One region of the Paraburkholderia sp. BGA-UO-ETr-F21 genome, then DNA from elsewhere that is predicted to be linked to it. Evidence: riboswitches for the same ligand, from Rfam matches in the RefSeq annotation. Region 1 holds a riboswitch; each other region holds the start of a gene.
The links. A riboswitch is a leader RNA that binds a small molecule or an ion and turns the genes downstream of it on or off. The one in region 1 is predicted to bind cobalamin.
Positions count from the first base shown of each region.

Region 2: it holds a riboswitch for cobalamin, as region 1 does, so the genes downstream of both, AC57B1_RS12950 (TonB-dependent receptor domain-containing protein) here and cobA (uroporphyrinogen-III C-methyltransferase) in region 1, are expected to answer to the same signal.
Region 3: it holds a riboswitch for cobalamin, as region 1 does, so the genes downstream of both, cobG (precorrin-3B synthase) here and cobA (uroporphyrinogen-III C-methyltransferase) in region 1, are expected to answer to the same signal.

Region 1 covers NZ_JCAQOY010000001.1:79,662-85,321, forward strand. Annotated here, with positions in the region: gene bluB (5,6-dimethylbenzimidazole synthase) at 1-573, opposite strand, end outside; gene AC57B1_RS00345 (cobyrinic acid a,c-diamide synthase CobB) at 557-1,909, opposite strand; gene cobO (cob(I)yrinic acid a,c-diamide adenosyltransferase) at 1,913-2,515, opposite strand; gene AC57B1_RS00355 (cobalamin biosynthesis protein) at 2,563-2,970, opposite strand; gene cobA (uroporphyrinogen-III C-methyltransferase) at 2,967-3,740, opposite strand; cobalamin riboswitch at 3,981-4,231, opposite strand; cobalamin riboswitch at 4,299-4,579, shown strand; gene cobW (cobalamin biosynthesis protein CobW) at 4,799-5,660, shown strand, end outside.
Region 2 covers NZ_JCAQOY010000017.1:108,428-114,087, forward strand. Annotated here, with positions in the region: gene AC57B1_RS12925 (SIMPL domain-containing protein) at 1-153, opposite strand, end outside; gene AC57B1_RS12930 (EVE domain-containing protein) at 341-799, opposite strand; RNA gene ssrS (6S RNA) at 943-1,124, opposite strand; gene AC57B1_RS12940 (cell division protein ZapA) at 1,260-1,574, opposite strand; gene AC57B1_RS12945 (ATPase) at 1,571-1,927, opposite strand; cobalamin riboswitch at 2,135-2,391, shown strand; gene AC57B1_RS12950 (TonB-dependent receptor domain-containing protein) at 2,483-4,354, shown strand; gene AC57B1_RS12955 (FecCD family ABC transporter permease) at 4,394-5,458, shown strand; gene AC57B1_RS12960 (ABC transporter ATP-binding protein) at 5,458-5,660, shown strand, end outside.
Region 3 covers NZ_JCAQOY010000036.1:100,653-106,312, reverse strand. Annotated here, with positions in the region: gene AC57B1_RS21600 (precorrin-8X methylmutase) at 1-102, opposite strand, end outside; gene cobG (precorrin-3B synthase) at 95-1,606, opposite strand; cobalamin riboswitch at 1,659-1,837, opposite strand; gene cbiE (precorrin-6y C5,15-methyltransferase (decarboxylating) subunit CbiE) at 1,922-3,166, shown strand; gene AC57B1_RS21585 (cobalt-precorrin-5B (C(1))-methyltransferase) at 3,166-4,263, shown strand; gene AC57B1_RS21580 (cobalt-precorrin-6A reductase) at 4,260-4,985, shown strand; gene cobM (precorrin-4 C(11)-methyltransferase) at 5,044-5,660, shown strand, end outside.

The sequences.
Region 1 (5,660 bases):
CAGCATCGGCTCGTTGTAGAACTCGTCGACGTGACCCAGGCACAGAATCGCCACGGGCCGCGCGCCCTCCGGCATGTGCAGTAGCTGGCGAACCGCGTCGACATCGAACAGCGACACCCAGCCCATTCCCAGACCTTCCGCGCGGGCCGCGAGCCACATGTTCTGGATCGCACACGCCACCGACGCGAGGTCCATTTCCGGCAAGGTGCGGCGGCCGAAGATATGGCGCTCGCGCCCGTCCATCAGCGCCATCACCAGTAGTTCGCCGCAATCCAGCATGCCTTCCACTTTCAGCTTCATGAAGGCTTCGCGGCGTTGGCCGAGCGCGTCGGCGGTGGCGAGGCGTTCGGTTTCCACCGTGTCATGCAAGGCCGTGCGCAGCGCCGGATCGGTGATTCGCGCGATCCGCCACGGCTGCATGAAGCCGACGCTCGGCGCGTGATGCGCCGCGTCGAGCAGGCGCTGCAGCACGGCGGGGTCGACCGGATCGCGCACGAAATGGCGCATGTCGCGGCGTTCGTAAATGGCGCGGTAGACAGCGTCGCGCTCGAAATCGTCAAAAGGCTTCGCCATGGAACAGGGCGGCCGTGAAGGCCGGGTTGGAGGGCCAATAAGCGTGCATGTAGCTCGCCACGATCGAACCTGTGCGGTAGACGGCCTCACCGGGCGCGTCGCCTTGCGGCCGGATGGCCGAACGCAGAGGCGTGAGCGAGGTGTCGAGCTTCGAGTAGTGAAACGTGTGGCCGGTCATCGGCCCGTGCAGGCTGTCGATCCGTTGCATGCCGAGCGCGGTGAAGCGCGTTTGCATCGTGGCGTGGCCTGGCAGCAGGCCGAGCATCGGCGTGCTGACGCCTTGCGTGTCGGTGAGGCGGTCAAGCAGATAGAGCATGCCGCCGCATTCGGCAACGAGCGGCTTGCCCGCGGCCGCGTGCGCGCGAATGCTCGCGGCGCTGCGCGTGTTGGCCGCCAGCGTTGCCGCGTGCAGTTCCGGGTAGCCGCCGGGCAGGTACAGCGCGTCCGCGTGTTCGGGCAGTGGCTGGTCGGCGAGCGGCGAGAAGTAGTCGATCCGCGCGCCGAGCGCTTCCAGCAGCGCGACGTTGGCCGGATAGATGAACGAGAATGCGGCGTCGCGCGCGATGGCAATCGCCTTGCCCTCCAGCAGACGTGGCAGCACGTGCGGCACGGGCGCGCCGAACTCGACCGGCGGCGGCAGTTCGCACAGCGCGGTGCGGCCGAGCGTATCGGCGGCGAGATCCAGGCGCGCGTTGAGATCGTCGATTTCGTCCGCCTGGTGCAAGCCGAGATGACGGTCGGGTAAGGCGATTTCATCGCTGGCGGCAATATGCCCGCACCAGCGCAGGCCCGGCGGCAAGGCTTCTTCGAGCATCTGCGCGTGCCGCTCGGAGCCGACGCGATTGGCGAGCACGCCGTAAAACGGTACTTGCGGCCGGAATTGCGCAAGACCGAAGGCGACCGCGCCGAAGGTCTGCGCCATTGCCTTCGCCGAAATCACCGCGAGCACGGGCACGCCGAACGTGGTGGCGAGATCGGCGCTGCTCGGCGTGCCGTCGAACAAACCCATCACGCCTTCGATCAGGATCAGGTCGGCTTCGGCGGCCGCTTGCGCGAGCAGGCTGCGGCAGGCGGCTTCGCCCACCATCCACAGATCGAGCGAGAGGACGGGCGCGCCGCTTGCGCGCGCCAGAATCATCGGATCGAGAAAATCCGGTCCGGTCTTGAAGACGCGCACGCGTCGCCCTAGCCGCCGATGGTAGCGCGCCAGACCCGCGGTGATCGTGGTCTTGCCTTGACCCGACGCGGGCGCGCTGATGAAGAGGGCGGGGCATGCGCTGGAGGACGTCTCTTTTGAAGACGCGCCGGCCGAGGTGCCCTCGGGGGACGCGGACATCGCTCAGAACTCCACGCCGCGCTGCGCTTTCACACCCTGCTCGCGATACGGATGCTTGACGATGCGCATTTCGGTGACGAGGTCGGCGGCTTCGATCAACGCGTCCGGCGCGTGGCGGCCGGTCACCACCACGTGCAGCATCGGCGCGCGCGCGTTCAGCACCGCGAGCACTTCGTCGAGCGGCAAGTATTCGTACTTGAGCACCGTGTTCAGCTCGTCGAGGATCACCATCTGATACTCGCCGCTTTCGATCATGCGGCGCGCTTCGTCCCAGCCCTTGCGCGCGGTCGCGATATCGGCGTCGCGGTTCTGCGTGTTCCAGGTGTAGCCGTCGCCCATCGTGACGAAATCGCAGTTCGCGATCGCGCCGAGAAAGTCGCGCTCCGACGTGTGCAGCGCGCCCTTGATGAACTGCACGACGCCAAGGCGCATGCCGTGGCCCAACACCCGCACGGCCATGCCGAACGCGGCGGTGGTTTTGCCCTTGCCGGTGCCGGTGTTGACGATCAGCAGGCCTTTTTCGACGGTGGCGTTGGCCTGTTTCTTCTCGTGGCCTTCGCGTCGGCGCTCGGTCATGCGTTGATGCGATTCGGGATCGGTCTTCATGGCAGGTTCTGTTCCTGAGTGTCGTTGTTTGGGTGTTCGCGTTGGGCTTAGGCCGTGGTCGAGGCGATCGCCACGGTGACGCCGGCATGGAAGGTCTTGCGCACGAGGAGCCGTGCTCGAGGCGCTGCGGACGTGGTGGATTCACCGAGTCCGTCCGTCGCGGCAAGCAGCGCGCACGGCTCGCACACGCCATCCACGCCGAGGTGCTCACGCGCTGCCGCCGAAGGCTCCGCCACGGGCATCGCAGCGATCCGTTCACGGCTGAAGAATGTCAGCCGCAGCACATGACGCGCGCAGAATTCGAGCAGGCCGGCTTCGTGGGCTTTGGTATCGATGGACGCTACGGTGCCGATTTCATCGAACGCATGCGCGCCGAGCGCGGCGCGCACCGCCGCGTCGATCTGTTCGGCCGAGCTGTGCGCACGGCAACCAATGCCCACGCTCAGCGTCTTCATTGTGTAGCCGCGCCGTCTGCGCAAGGCGCTTCGTCATCGGCCCGCGCCGCTGCGCGCGCCAGCGCGAGCGACGCCACACCGCCGATCACCACGATCGCCGGCGAGCCGAGTCCGGCACGCGCGACGGTGTCGGCGAACTCGCCGAGCCGCGCGAGCGCATGGCGTTGCTCCGGACGGGTGGCCGATTCGATCGCCGCGCATGGCGTGTCGGCGCTCATGCCGGCCGCGAGCAACGCGTCGACGATATCGTGCAGCCGCCGCATGCCCATATAGATCACGAGGGTCATGCGCGTGGCGACGAGCGCGGCCCAGTCGGGTTCGCCGCTGCCCGCGCCGTGCCCGGTGACGAATACCACGCCTTGCGCGTGATCGCGGTGCGTGACGGGAATGCCGATGGCCGCGGGTGCGGCGATGCCCGCCGTAATGCCGTTGATGACCTCCACCTCGACGCCCGCCGCATGCAGCGCCTGCTGTTCTTCGCCGCCCCGGCCGAACACGAACGGATCGCCGCCTTTCAGGCGCGCGACGCTGCGCCCGGCCCGCACGTGTTCGAGCAACTGCGCGACGATGCCGGCCTGCGGCGTGGACGGATGGCCGCCGCGTTTGCCGACGTAGACGACCTGCGCGTCGGCGCGCGCGAACTGCAGCACGTCGGGATTCACCAGGTCGTCGACCAGCACAACATCGGCTTGGGCCAATGCGCGGGTCGCCTTGAGGGTCATGAGTTCGACGTCGCCGGGGCCGGCGCCGATCAGCCAGGCGCGGGTCATCGCGACGTGCATGGCGAGCGCCATGTCGTGACGGGCGGAAAGGGGCGAAGCGCGCAGGCGCGCCGGATGACGGACTTTGGGGGCATGCAGTGCTACGGATTCAGGCACGGCGAAACGCGCGGCTCGTCACGGTCCCTTTGGGAACGGATCGACGAACGGATGCGCCACGTCGTGCTTCAGCGCCTTCACATCCGTCCCTCGCGGATTCCGGCGGCCGGCGGCGTGATGTTGCCCTGAGGTTCGCCGCCTCCGCGTCTGGCCGGTATCCGGGCTGGCGGCCTCATGCGCTTTGCCTTCCCGTCCGCATTCGTTGGAATGTCATGGACAGTGGCATCGAAAAAACGCATGCGCGGCGCGAGCTGAAAGACATCGCGCCGCAGGTCGCTTACCGTTGCGGGGACAGCACAGGTTGAGCGCATAAAGCGCGGCCTGTTTCCCGTTTAACTGCACACGCGAATGCATGTGCGGGCACCAAACGCGCGCATACGATAGCACATGGCGTCCCGCCCGATAAGCGCTTGCGGCTTGCGTTTCCTTGACGGCACCGGGCCGCGGGCCTACACTCGCACGCACTTTGGTGCTCGTGTGCGCGCTCGTGCGCATGCAGTTAAACGGGAAACAGGGTGCCCGCCTGCCATGGATCGGGTCAACCTGTGCTGCCCCCGCAACGGTAAGCGAAATGTGATGCTACGGTAAGTTCCTTAGCGCCACGGAGCCGGCTTCGATGTCCACGCGCAAGGCCGCGTCGGCATATCACCACTGGGCGAGAAATCACTCGCCCGGGAAGGGGAAGCGGCGCTTTCGCCAGCCCGGATACCGGCCAGAATACGAAGGGCGAACGCCGCGGGGATGCGGCGGTGCGTTCATGATCTCATTCCCGCTTCCTGTTTTTCTGTTGTCGCGGCAACCCGTCGTTCGTCCCCGTGTTGTGTTGTCGTTCTGGCTCGCTGGGCTTACGCGCCGCTTACCCGGCTACCCGGCCGATGCACGCAGACGCGCAGACAGACACACAAAAACACGCCGGCGTGCACGTGCAACTCCTACGGATGGACCTCACGATGCAAACTCAAATGCGCAAGATCCCCGTCACCATCGTCACGGGCTTTCTCGGCAGCGGCAAGACCACGCTGCTGCGGCACATTCTTCAGCATGCGGGCGGCAAGCGCATCGCGGTGATCGTCAACGAGTTCGGCGAACTCGGTATCGACGGGGAAATTCTCAAGGGTTGCGGAATCGGTTGCGATGAAAACGGCGTCGAAACCGAAGGCCAATTGTATGAACTCGCCAACGGGTGCCTGTGCTGCACCGTGCAGGAAGAGTTCTTTCCTGTGATGGAAAAACTCGTCGAGCGCCGCGATCAGATCGATCACGTGCTGATCGAGACGTCGGGGCTCGCGTTGCCCAAGCCGCTGGTGCAGGCTTTCAACTGGCCGCAGATCAAGAACAGCTTTACCGTGGATGCCGTGGTCACCGTGGTGGACGGCCCGGCTGCGGCGAGCGGTCAGTTCGCCGACAACCCCGTCGCCGTGGATGCACAACGCAAGGCCGATCCGAATCTCGACCACGAATCGCCGTTGCACGAACTGTTCGAAGATCAGTTGTCCGCCGCCGATCTGGTGATTCTGAACAAGACCGATTTGCTCGACGACGCGCAGCAAAACGCGGTCGAGCTGGTGATTCGCGAAGAGATTCCGCTGCAAGTGAAGATCGTGCGCGCGCAGATGGGCCGGCTCGATCTGCATACGTTACTGGGGCTCGAAGCCGCCTCGGAAGAGACGATCCACCTGCGCCACGATCACCACGGTTCCGCCGAAGACGCCGACCACCATCACGACGAATTCGATTCGGTGGTCGTGCAGGCGAATGCGCTCTCGCGCGAAGCAGTGATCGCTGCGCTGCAAGGGCTCGTCGAAACGAATA
Region 2 (5,660 bases), on a different contig from region 1:
TTCCGCGCTAGCCTGCGCGTTCAGCGACAGCACACCTGCCGGCTGATACTGCATCATGCCTTGCGCGCGGGCCATGGCCGGCGTCAGGGCGAGCGCGGCAGGCGCGGCGCATACGAGAGCGAAAGCGAGTGCACGTGCGGTGTTTTTCGTCATTATTGGACTCCTTGCTTGAACAGGGGTTGTGCACGATCGGAGCAAGCGCCGCGCAGTGGCACGGCGTTTGCGAGTCCGTTAGGCGGTTGTAACCTGAGCTTGGTTCCCCGGTTTGACGTTGCTTTAACGTTTGCGCCTGCGTGAATACGTGGCGCGCATCAACTATCACGCGAGTTGTCACGCAACCTCAGGCGAGCCGCCTGGTGATGAAGCGCCATTCGGCTTCGGTCACCGGCGTGATCGACAGGCGGTTGCCTTTGGCGAGCACGCGCATGTCCTTGAGTTCGTCATGCTCGCGCAGCGTGGCTAGCGGAATCAGCGGGATCTTCTTCTTGAACACCACGTCGACGAGCACCCAGCGCGGCGTTTCCTGCGAAGACTTCGCGTCGTAGTACGGACTCTTCTTGTCGAACTGCGTGGGGTCCGGATACGCGGTGGACGATACCTCCGCAATGCCCGCAATGCCGGGCTCGGGACAACTCGAGTGATAGAACAGTACGCCGTCGCCGACCTGCATCTGGTCGCGCATGAAATTGCGCGCCTGATAGTTGCGCACGCCGGTCCACGGCAACGTGCGATGCGGTGCGTTGGCGAGATGATCGATGCTTGCTTCGTCCGGTTCGGACTTCATTAGCCAGTAGCGCATGAATCGAATTGAACGTAGTTGAACGTTAAGGGTTTGAAGATGCGGAAGAAATCGGCGTACAAGAAGCAGCGCGCAAAAACAGCGCGCAAAACTAGCACCCAAAGAAAAACGGCACCGAACCGAAGTCCGATGCCGTTCTAAATAAGGTCCCCGCCTTAGCCGCTAGGCCGGCATCCTGAACCGGGGGTTCAGAATTGGTCGCAGTTAGCAACACTTCGGGTACATCAGACAGAGTGACGCGCACACCCGTGCTACAAATTTCCGCAACCGTGCACATGGCATTGGTTCAAGGAATATATGACCTTGGCGAACCAGGCAGGGAAGCTAAACCGATAAAGCTAAATCACGAAAACGACCGATTGAACTCAAACGTTTGCAGAATCTTGGACGCCTTGTCCTCACACACTCCGTTTGAATCCGCCGCCGATCTCAGGACCGGCCGCACGATAACACACGTTACTTACTGCATGCTGTACTGCTGAATCACAGTACCTAGTTGTTCGTTCATTTGATGCATTGTACGCCGGATTTCCTCAGCGGGAAATGCTTCTCCGTGTCTCACGCTCGATTGCAGCCGAAGCAGTTCCGATGCCAGCGACAGCGCAGCCATGACAGCAATGCGATCCGTGCCGCGCACGTTGCTGTTGTTACGGATCTTCGACATTTCGGCGTCGACGCGTGCGACCGCTTCAAGCAGCGCGCCTTCCGTTTCCGGCGAGCAGGCGAGGCGATAGGGCACGCCGAGAATCGATACTTCGATCTGCTTGGTGGTCATGCATTTTCTCCGTGGCGGGTCTCGTCGCTCTGCGCTTCGACTTCGTGCGGGGCGGGCTCGAGCAGATCGAGCTGGCTGTCGGGCTCGCTGTTTGCGCGGGCACGCGGCAGCTTTTCGAGGATCGCATTCAGGCGCACCTGGGCGTCGTCGATCTTTGCCGACAGCGCGTCGCGTTCCGCCTGCAGCGCATTGCGTTCCTCGCGCAGCATTGCAAGTTCCGTGCGCGTGGCTTCGACGTCGGCGCGCGATTGGGCGAGCTGCTCTTCGAGCGCGAGTCGCGCTTCATTGTGGCGTTGGCTGATCGCGATCAGCTTGCCGATATTCTGTGAAAGTGTTTCGAGTTCGGTGAGCATGTGCTGCGTCCTCTAAAGACATCGCATTTTAGCGCGGAATGTCGCAGGTTCCGACAATTGTCTCGTTTCGAGACGTAACAACATTGCTTTGTGCAGGCTTTTATCGACCATATGATGAAAAAGTACTCGTGCGTCGGACAATAGCCTGCACTTAACAGAACGGTAGTCTGCGGTCCCACTCATTCTTGACGGACCCCGAGGCCGCTCCTAAACTGGCCGCACTCTGGTGCCCGCGTGCGCTTTTCAACGGCGCGCGCAGTTAAACGGGAAGCAGGGGGCGCGGTTCGCCAGAACGCGCCAACCTGCGCTGCCCCCGCAACGGTAAGCGACCGCATTCGTCATGCAAGTCGATCCTGATCGCGTGTTGGAAGTTCAACTCGCGAGTGTGCCACTGCGCGTCACGCGTGGGAAGGCGGGATCGATATGTCGTCAGCCCGGATACCGGCCAGAGGGAGAGGCACGTCACGCGCGAAAATGTTAAATACGCGGGCGCCTCGTTACGCATCGGCCTGCGGGGAAGCAGGCCGCGCACGCTACCCACAGGACTTTCACCCCATGCTGTCCCCCATCGCTCGTGCGGCGCTGCTTGCCTTCGCGGGCCTGCCGATCGTTGCGCACGCGCAAGCTGCCCCTTCATCTTCTGCGTCGGCGGTGGATGCGTCGCCTGCAGTGTTGTCGCCCATCGTGGTGACCGCCGAGCGCGGGCCGCAGGCACTCGCCGATGCGATCCCGCAGACCGCGCTGTTCGACCAGCAGGATCTCGCCGACACCACCGCGACCGATTTGCCTGGCCTGCTGCAACTCGCGCCAGGCGCGCAAATCTCGCGTACAGGTGGCCCCGGTTCGACGACGAGCCTCTTCCTGCGCGGAGCCTCGTCGACGCAATCGCTGCTGCTGATCGACGGCGTGCGCGTCGATTCGGTGAGCCTGGGTTCCGCGCAACTCGCGCAGATTCCGCTCGACCAGGTCGATCACGTCGAGGTGGTGAACGGCAACGTGTCGGCGTTGTACGGTTCCGGCGCGATCGGCGGCGTGGTGCAGGTGTTCACGAAAGATGGCGGCGACCATCCGCCGCGTTTCAATTTTTCGCTCGGCTACGGCAGCTATCACACGCAGACGCAGCAGGCGGGCGTGAACGGCGCATTGGATAAAGACGGCAAGACGACCTTCAGCATTTCGCTCGCGCGCTCGAAGGACGACGGCTTTTCATCGCTCAATCCGCGTGAGGCGCCCGGCGCCAATCCGAATGCGAACGGCTATCTGAACGAGAGCATCTCGGCCTCGTTGCGCCACAAGTTCAACGACAAATGGGATGCCGGCGCGAGCTACTTCCAGTCGAACGGCAACAACAGCTACGACAACGCGTACGGACTGCCGACCGATCTGAACAACCTGTATAGCAAAGTGCGCCAGGTCTCGGTGTTCGCGAACGGCAAGCTGACCGACTGGTGGACGACTCACTTCATCGTCTCCGAAGGCGACGACCGCAGCGTGTCGAACACCAACGGCGTCTATAACGGCCGCTTCGATACCGACAATCGCCAGTACACGTGGCAGAACGATTTCGCGCTGGCCGCGCAGCAGAAGCTGCAGGTCGGCTACGAGCATCTCGACCAGAGCCTCGACTCGGATACGTTTGCGGCGCCCGACCGGCATGTGGATTCGGGTTTTGTCGGCTATACGGGGCGCTTTGGGCGCAACCAGATTCAGGCCAACGTGCGGCGCGACCAGTATTCCGATTTCGGCGGAGCGAACAGTTACTATCTTGGCTACGGCTTCGACATCACCAGCCATTGGAAGGTGAGTGCAAGCTACTCGGATTCGTTTCGCGCGCCGAGTTTCGACGATCTGTACTATCCGCTCAGCGGCAATCCGTCGATTCAGCCGGAGCGCAGTCATTCGATCGAAGCCGCGCTGCAGTACGCATCGAATGCGCTCGGTGTGATGCGCCTCACCGCATTCCAGACGCGCTATTCGAATCTGATTGACTACGAGCAGGTAACGCCCGGCATCTATCTGGCCGAGAACGTCGGCCATGCGAAAGTGCAGGGACTCGAAGGATCGTGGAGCGGGCATGTCGGCAAGACGGACGTGCGCGCCTCGGTAACACTGCAAAACCCGGTCGACCTCGACAACGACGTCGACCTCGTGCGGCGCGCGCGGCGCTTCGGCTCGCTGACGGTGAACCGGAGTATCGCCGGGTGGCGCGTCGGCGGCGAATGGATCGTGAGCGGTCCGCGTGACGACAGCAGCGGCAAGCTGGGCGGCTATGGCGTGGTGAATCTGTCGGCGCGCTACAACATCACGAAAGCATGGTACGTGGCCGCGCAAATCCAGAATCTGTTCAACAAGGACTATGAAACGGCCTACTCGTATAACTCGCCGCGGCGCGGTGCGTATCTCACGGTTGGTTGGCAGCAGCAGTAGTGGGCACGCCTTGTTGAGACTGCGCGGATGAGCCGCTATATGAGCCGATCCACTAGCCGCCACTTGGGTTCGATGCCCGCAACGCTGCGCGTGATGAGCGCGAAGCGCGCGGCCGCGATCTGGCTCGCGCTTGCCGTGATCGCGCTGGCGGTGCTGATGGCGTCGCTCGCGTTGGGGAGCGTCTCGCTCGCGCCGATGCGCGTGCTGGCGGCGCTGATGCCCTCGCATGCGCCGTCTGGCGGCGCCTCCGATCTGACTGCGGAGATCGTCCGCACGCTGCGCTTGCCGCGCGCGGTGGCCGGCTTTGCCTGCGGCGCGTTGCTCGCATTGGCCGGCGCGCTGCTGCAGGTGCTGTTGCGCAATCCGCTCGCCGAGCCGTACGTGTTGGGTGTGTCGGGCGGCGCCGCGACTTTCGCGCTCGTCGCGATGATCGCCGGCTGCGCATGGTGGATCGTCGATGCGAGCGCCTTCGCCGGCGCCTTCGTGTCGATCCTGCTGGTGCTCGGCCTCGCGCGCCGCGAGTTGTGGCGCGGCGAGCCGCAGGACACATCGCCGCGTTTGCTGCTGACCGGCGCGGTGATCGCCGCGGGTTGGGGGGCGCTCATCACCTTGCTGCTCAATCTCGCGCCCGACAACCGCTTGCGCGGCATGCTGTTCTGGCTCACGGGCGACCTCAACGGCGGCACGATGCCGTGGACGGCGCTCGCCGCGCTCGTCATCGTGCTGGTTGCGATCGTGCCCGCCGCGCCGCGTCTGAACGTGCTGCTGCGTGGCGATGCCGCCGCGCAGGCGTTAGGTGTCGCGGTCATGCCGTTGCGTTTGCGCGTATATCTGGTGGCGTCGCTGGCGGCAGCCGCGGCGGTGACGACGGCGGGCACCATCGGCTTTGTCGGACTGGTCGTGCCGCACATGCTGCGGCTCGCGTTCGGCAACGATCAGCGCATGCTGCTGCCGGCTGCGGCGCTCGGCGGCGGTGTCGCGGTGATGGGCGCGGACCTGATCGCGCGCACGGTGATTGCGCCGGCGCAATTGCCGGTTGGCGTGATCACCTCGATCATCGGCGTGCCGGTGTTTCTGTGGATGCTGTTGCACAGGCGCCGATAATGCAAACCTTCAACGCATCTCAAGCCACACTCAGCGCGCAACATCTGACCTTGCGTGCCGGCACGCGCACTTTGCTCGACGCTTTCACGCACACGTTCTACGAAGGCGAGATCTGGTGCGTGGCCGGCCCGAACGGAGCAGGCAAGACGACGTTGCTCTCCACGCTGGCAGGTCTGTTGCAACCGTCGGCGGGCCATGTCGA
Region 3 (5,660 bases), on a different contig from region 1:
TTTTTCGAGGTCGGCGGGAATGCGCGACAAGTCGGCCTCCGCGCGGATCGTCGCGAAGGATTGGCGATAGATCTCCTGACCGTCGCGAATGTAATCAAGCATCGGTGTTACTCCGGGCCAGGCGTTCGAACATGTCGGCGGCCTGGTCGATCGTCAGTTGGCGCGCGACGCACTGGCCGAAACCGGGCCGTCCGTCGCGTCGATAAAGGTCGTAGAGGCCGGGCGCCGCCGCTAGCAGGGTATATGGCGCGCAATGCGCGGCGGCGCACGAGCGGGAACAGCCGCTCAGATGCACGTCGACGCCGTCAGGCAGGCGGGCGGCGAGGCGCAGCGCGTCGGCCTTGGTGTCGGCGAGGCTCTTCGCACAGCCGCTCGATCCGGCGCAGGCAATCAGGCGCGTGATGGCTTGCGCGGGATCGGTGGCGAGGCCGAGCGTGGTCAAGCCGGATAGCACAGCGGGAACCGCGTGCGTTGCGATGTCGGGCAGCAGCACGCTTTGCCAGGGTGTGAAACGCAGTGTGCCGTTACCGTGCTGCTGGGACAGCGCGGCGAGGGCGCGCAGGGTGCCGGCGTCGAGGCGTCCGAGCGTTGGCTGGCCGCCTACGTGCGAGGCTCCGGGCCCCCGTTGAGGGTGGACGCCGAGGCGCAGGCTCGCATCGGCGGGCGCGGCTCGACGCCAGTGGGCCAGCGACGCGTCTCGCGTCAGCGGAAAATGGACGTACCGTTGAGCGTGATGCAAGAGCGCGTCGGCGCAATGGCCGGCTAGCAGGTGACGCATGCGCGTGGCGTCGGCGGGGGCGAGCTCGAGGAAGGTGAGCAGCAGCGCGCGCACCAGAGCGGGGACCTGTGAAGGCAGAACCGCGGCCAGTGCAGCCGTGCTGTGCGCACCGGGTTTTGCAGCAAGATCCGGCGAACCGGTATCGTCGTGCTGCGTTGGCGAGCCCGCGCACGCACTCGCGGGCGGACAACCCGCCAGCCCGAATACGAATCGCACGCCGTCAGACTCCTGCGACGCCGCCAGCCAGACATCGTGCGGATGATCCACTCTCGCGAGCCGTTCACCGCCGTCCAGCAGCAGCGCGAATTTCGGCGACAGCGCCGCGAAACGGGTTTCGCTTTGCAGCATCGAAAGCAAATCGGCGCACAGCGGGCGCGTGTCGAACAGGGCTGACGGATCGCGTCCGGCAGCGGGGCTGATCATCACGTTGCGCACGTCGTCGGCGGCGATTGCCGCTGCTGTGTCCGGTGCCTTCGCCGCGCCGCTCGACGGCCTCGGCCCGAGCCCGGCAGCCACGAGCGCCGCAATCAACGCCGCTTCGTCACCCGGCTTGACCCCACGCACCTGCAGATTTGCCCGATTGGTCAGCTCGATTGCCCCGGCAGCGTGACGTGCGCAGGCATCCGCGAGCGCGCGCGCCTGCGCCGCGCTCAACTCGCCGCCAGGCAGTTTGATGCGGCAAAGCCCGCCGTCGCGGGCGGCCACGATGCGCAGCAGCCCCGGACACGCCGAGGGCCGCGGCGTCGCGGCCGCGTCGGAGACAATGGTGGAAGGCGAAGCATGATTCAAGACGGACACCGGTTTAGCGTCGCGCGACGGCCCGAGCATGCCGTGAAGCGGCATGGCTGCGGCATCGGTACACCCCGCCCGATGTTGGCTGGCACGAACAGTCTCGCCGGCAGGTCTCCTGGCTGGCAGGTCATGGGCCGCCGCTGCCTTCCCGGTAGAGCCAGTGGCGTGGAGCGCAGGCGGACTCGCTGCATACAGTTGCGGGGGCAGCCACAGTGGCACTGTGTTCCCTCTTCGGCCCCGAAGGGCACCGGCGGCTGTATTATGCCTTTTTTCGAACAGCACAACGAGGCTGGGCGCTTTGATCGGCGCGGTACAGCGGACTATTTGAAGACACAGAATGAGGATGGGTGCATGCCGGCGTGGCTGACGGTGGTGGGCATAGGCGACGACGGTTTCGCCGGTTTGGGAAGGCCCGCGCGGCGTGCTTTGCTGGAAGCGTCGGTGGTCTACGGCGGCGAACGTCATCTGGCGATGCTGCCCGCGCGGCTCGCCGCGCGCCGTGCCGCGTGGCCGCGTCCGTTCGATCTCGCGCCTTTGCTGGCTGAGCGTGGCGGCGCAGTGTGCGTGCTGGCGAGCGGCGATCCGATGCTGTTCGGCGTGGGCGCGACGCTCGCGCGACAGTTGCCGGCAGGAGAGTTGCGCGTGCTGCCCGCGCCGTCATCGTTGTCGCTGGCCGCTGCGCGCCTCGGCTGGCCGTTGCAGGACGTCGCGACGGTGTCGCTGGTGGGCCGGCCGTTGGCGACGTTGAACGCGCATCTGCACGACGGCGCGCGCGTGTTCGTGCTGAGCGCGGACGGTCGCACGCCCGCCGCGCTCGCGGAGTTGCTCAACGCGCGCGGTTTCGGTGCGACCCGTATGAGCGTGCTGGAACACCTGGGCGGCGAGTTGGAGCGGCGCATCGACGGCCGTGCGGATCAATGGCCGGCGGGTGAGGTGGCCGCGCTGAATCTGATCGCACTCGACTGCCGTGCCACCGAGGGCGCGCCGCGTTTGCCGCTGACCTGCGGTTTGCCCGACGACGCCTTTCGCCACGACGGCCAGTTGACCAAACGCGATGTGCGCGCGATCACGCTCGCGCGTCTCGCGCCGGCGCCGGGCGAATTGCTGTGGGACGTGGGCGCGGGCAGCGGCTCGATCGGCATTGAATGGATGCGCGCGCATCCGACGTGCCGGGCGATCGCAATTGAAGGGCATGCGGAGCGTCAGCGCTTCATCGAACATAATCGCGATGCGTTGGGCGTGCCAACCCTGCAACTCGTCGCGGGCCGCGCGCCTGCCGCGTTGCAAGGGCTGCCGGGGCCGGATGCCGTGTTCATCGGCGGCGGTGCGACGGTGCCGGGTGTGCTCGAAGCGTGCTGGGTCAGTCTGCGTGAGGGCGGCCGGCTGGTCGCCAACGCGGTCACGTTGCAAGGCGAAGCGGCGCTGGCGGCATGGCGCGAGCGGCACGGCGGCACGTTGACGCGGATCGCGCTCGCGGACGCGCAACCGCTCGGCGGGTTCGATACGTGGCGGCAGGCGCTGCCAATCACGCTGCTGGATGTGACCAAGCCGGCCGGAGGTGCTGTGAGGAACCCCGACTCACCCCAAGAACCCTGATGCGCGAAGAAACGCCCGAACAACCCGCGCCGCTGCGTAGCGGCTACACGACCGGCAGTTGCGCCACCGCGACGTCGCTGGCGGCGGCGCGTCTGCTGCTCGCGGGCGTGGCCAGCGACGTCGCGGAGATCGTATTGCCCAAGGGCCAGCATGTGCCGATGCCGCTGGTGTTCTGCCGCCTGATCGACGATGGCGCCGGCGGCGCCGAAGCCGGCACCATCAAGGACGCCGGCGACGATCCCGACGTCACGCATGGCGCGCTCGTATTCGCGCGCGTGCGCCTCGTCGCCACGCCGGGCGTGACGTTTCGCGCGGGGCCGGGCGTCGGCACGGTGACGCGTGCGGGACTGACGCTGCCGGTTGGCGAACCGGCGATCAACCCCGTGCCGCGCAGAATGATGACCGAGCATCTGGCCGAACTCGCGGCGGAGCATGCCTATGGCGGCGGCTTCGAGGTCACGATCGGCGTGGAAGGCGGCGAAGCGCTCGCGCTGAAAACGATGAACCCGCGTCTCGGCATTCTCGGCGGTCTGTCGATCCTCGGCACCACCGGCATCGTGCGGCCGTTTTCGTGCTCGGCGTATATCGCGTCGATCCATCAGGGCATCGACGTCGCGCGCGCCAACGGCTACACGCATCTCGCCGCCTGCACCGGCAACGCCAGTGAGGACGCGATGCGAGCGCACTACGGTCTGCCGGATATCGCGCTGATCGAAATGGGCGACTTCGTCGGTGCGGTGCTCAAGCATATGAAGCGCGCGCCGGTCGAGCGTCTGAGCGTGTGCGGCGGCTTCGGCAAACTCAGCAAGCTGGCGGCGGGGCATCTCGATCTGCATAGCCGTCATTCGAGCATCGATCTTGAACGGCTCGCGCAGTGGGCGGCCGCACACGGCGCCGACGCCGCGCTTCAGGCGGCGATTCGCGCGGCCAATACGAGCCAGCAGGCGGTTGCATTGGCGCGTGAGCAGCAGGTGCCGCTCGGCGATATCGTCTGCCGGCATGCGCTGGCCGTGGCGCGCGATATCGTGCCGCCGCAGGTCCAGGTGGAAATGTTCGCGATCGACCGCCAGGGCAACCTGATCGGAGCCGCGCAATGAAGCGGATTCTGCTGCTCGGCGGCACCGGCGACGCATTGCGGATCGCTCGCGAACTCAATGATCCCGTCCACGTGTACAGTCTCGCCGGCCTCGGCAAGGTGCCGGGCGATCTCTCGTGCTCGGTGCGCGTGGGCGGTTTCGGCGGCAGCGAGGGCCTGGCGCGTTACATCGACAGTGAGGGCATTGGCCTCGTGCTCGACGCGACGCATCCGTATGCCGCGCAAATCAGCGCGAATGCGGCACAGGCGAGCCGCGTTGCGCGTGTGCCGTATTGGGCGCTGCGCCGTCCCGCCTGGCAGCCGCAAGCCGGCGACGATTGGCGCATGGTCGGTGACTGGGCCGCGCTCGCGGATGCGCTTGCGCCGTTCAGGAAGCCGCTCTTCACGCTCGGCCGCGAACCGCTTGCGCATCTCGACGAGATTCCCCCGCAGCAGTTCTGGACCGTGCGTTGCCTCGATTCGCACGAGGACACGGCGCGTGCGCGCATTATCGCGGCGCGCGGCCCATTCACGCTTGAAGGCGAACGCGCGCTGTTCGCCCTGCAAGCCTTCGACGTGGTGGTGAGTAAAAACAGCGGCGGCAATGCGACCGAGGCAAAACTCGAAGTCGCGCGTGAGCGGGGACTGCCGGTCGTGATGTTGCGCCGTCCCGAGTTGCCGGCGGCGGATCGGGAGTTCGAGCGCATAGCCGACCTGCTCGAAGCGCTGCAAGCGGCGCATTGAGCTTCCGCCTGAATCGCGCATGCCTGCCATGCCGCGCTAACGAATCATGGAGTAGTGAATGACGGTGTTTTTTATCGGCGCGGGTCCGGGCGACCCGGAACTGATTACGGTGAAAGGGCAGCGGCTCGTGCGCAGTTGCCCGGTGATCCTGTACGCGGGTTCCCTCGTGCCGGCCGCGGTGCTCGAAGGTCATGCGGCCGCGCAGGTCGTCAACACCGCCGAACTCGATCTCGATCAGATCGTCGCGCTGCTCGCGGCGGCGCACGCCAAAGGCCAGGACGTGGCGCGCGTGCATTCGGGCGATCCGTCGTTGTACGGCGCGATCGGCGAACAGATTCGCCGCCTGCGTGAATTGCATATCCCCTATGAGATCGTGCCGGGCGTGACCGCCACGGCCGCCTGCGCGGCGGCGCTGGGCTGCGAACTCACGCTGCCCGATGTTTCGCAGACGCTGATTCTCACGCGCTTCGCGAACAAAACCAGCATGCCGGAAGGCGAACAGCTCGCTGACCTTGCGCGGCACCGCGCGACGATGGCGATTCATCTCGGCGTGCGGCATCTTGCGCGCATCGTCGATGAATTGCGGCCGCATTACGGCGGCGCGTGTCCGGTCGCGGTGATCTATCGCGCGAGCTGGCCGGACGAGGAGAAGATCACCGGCACGCTCGACGATAT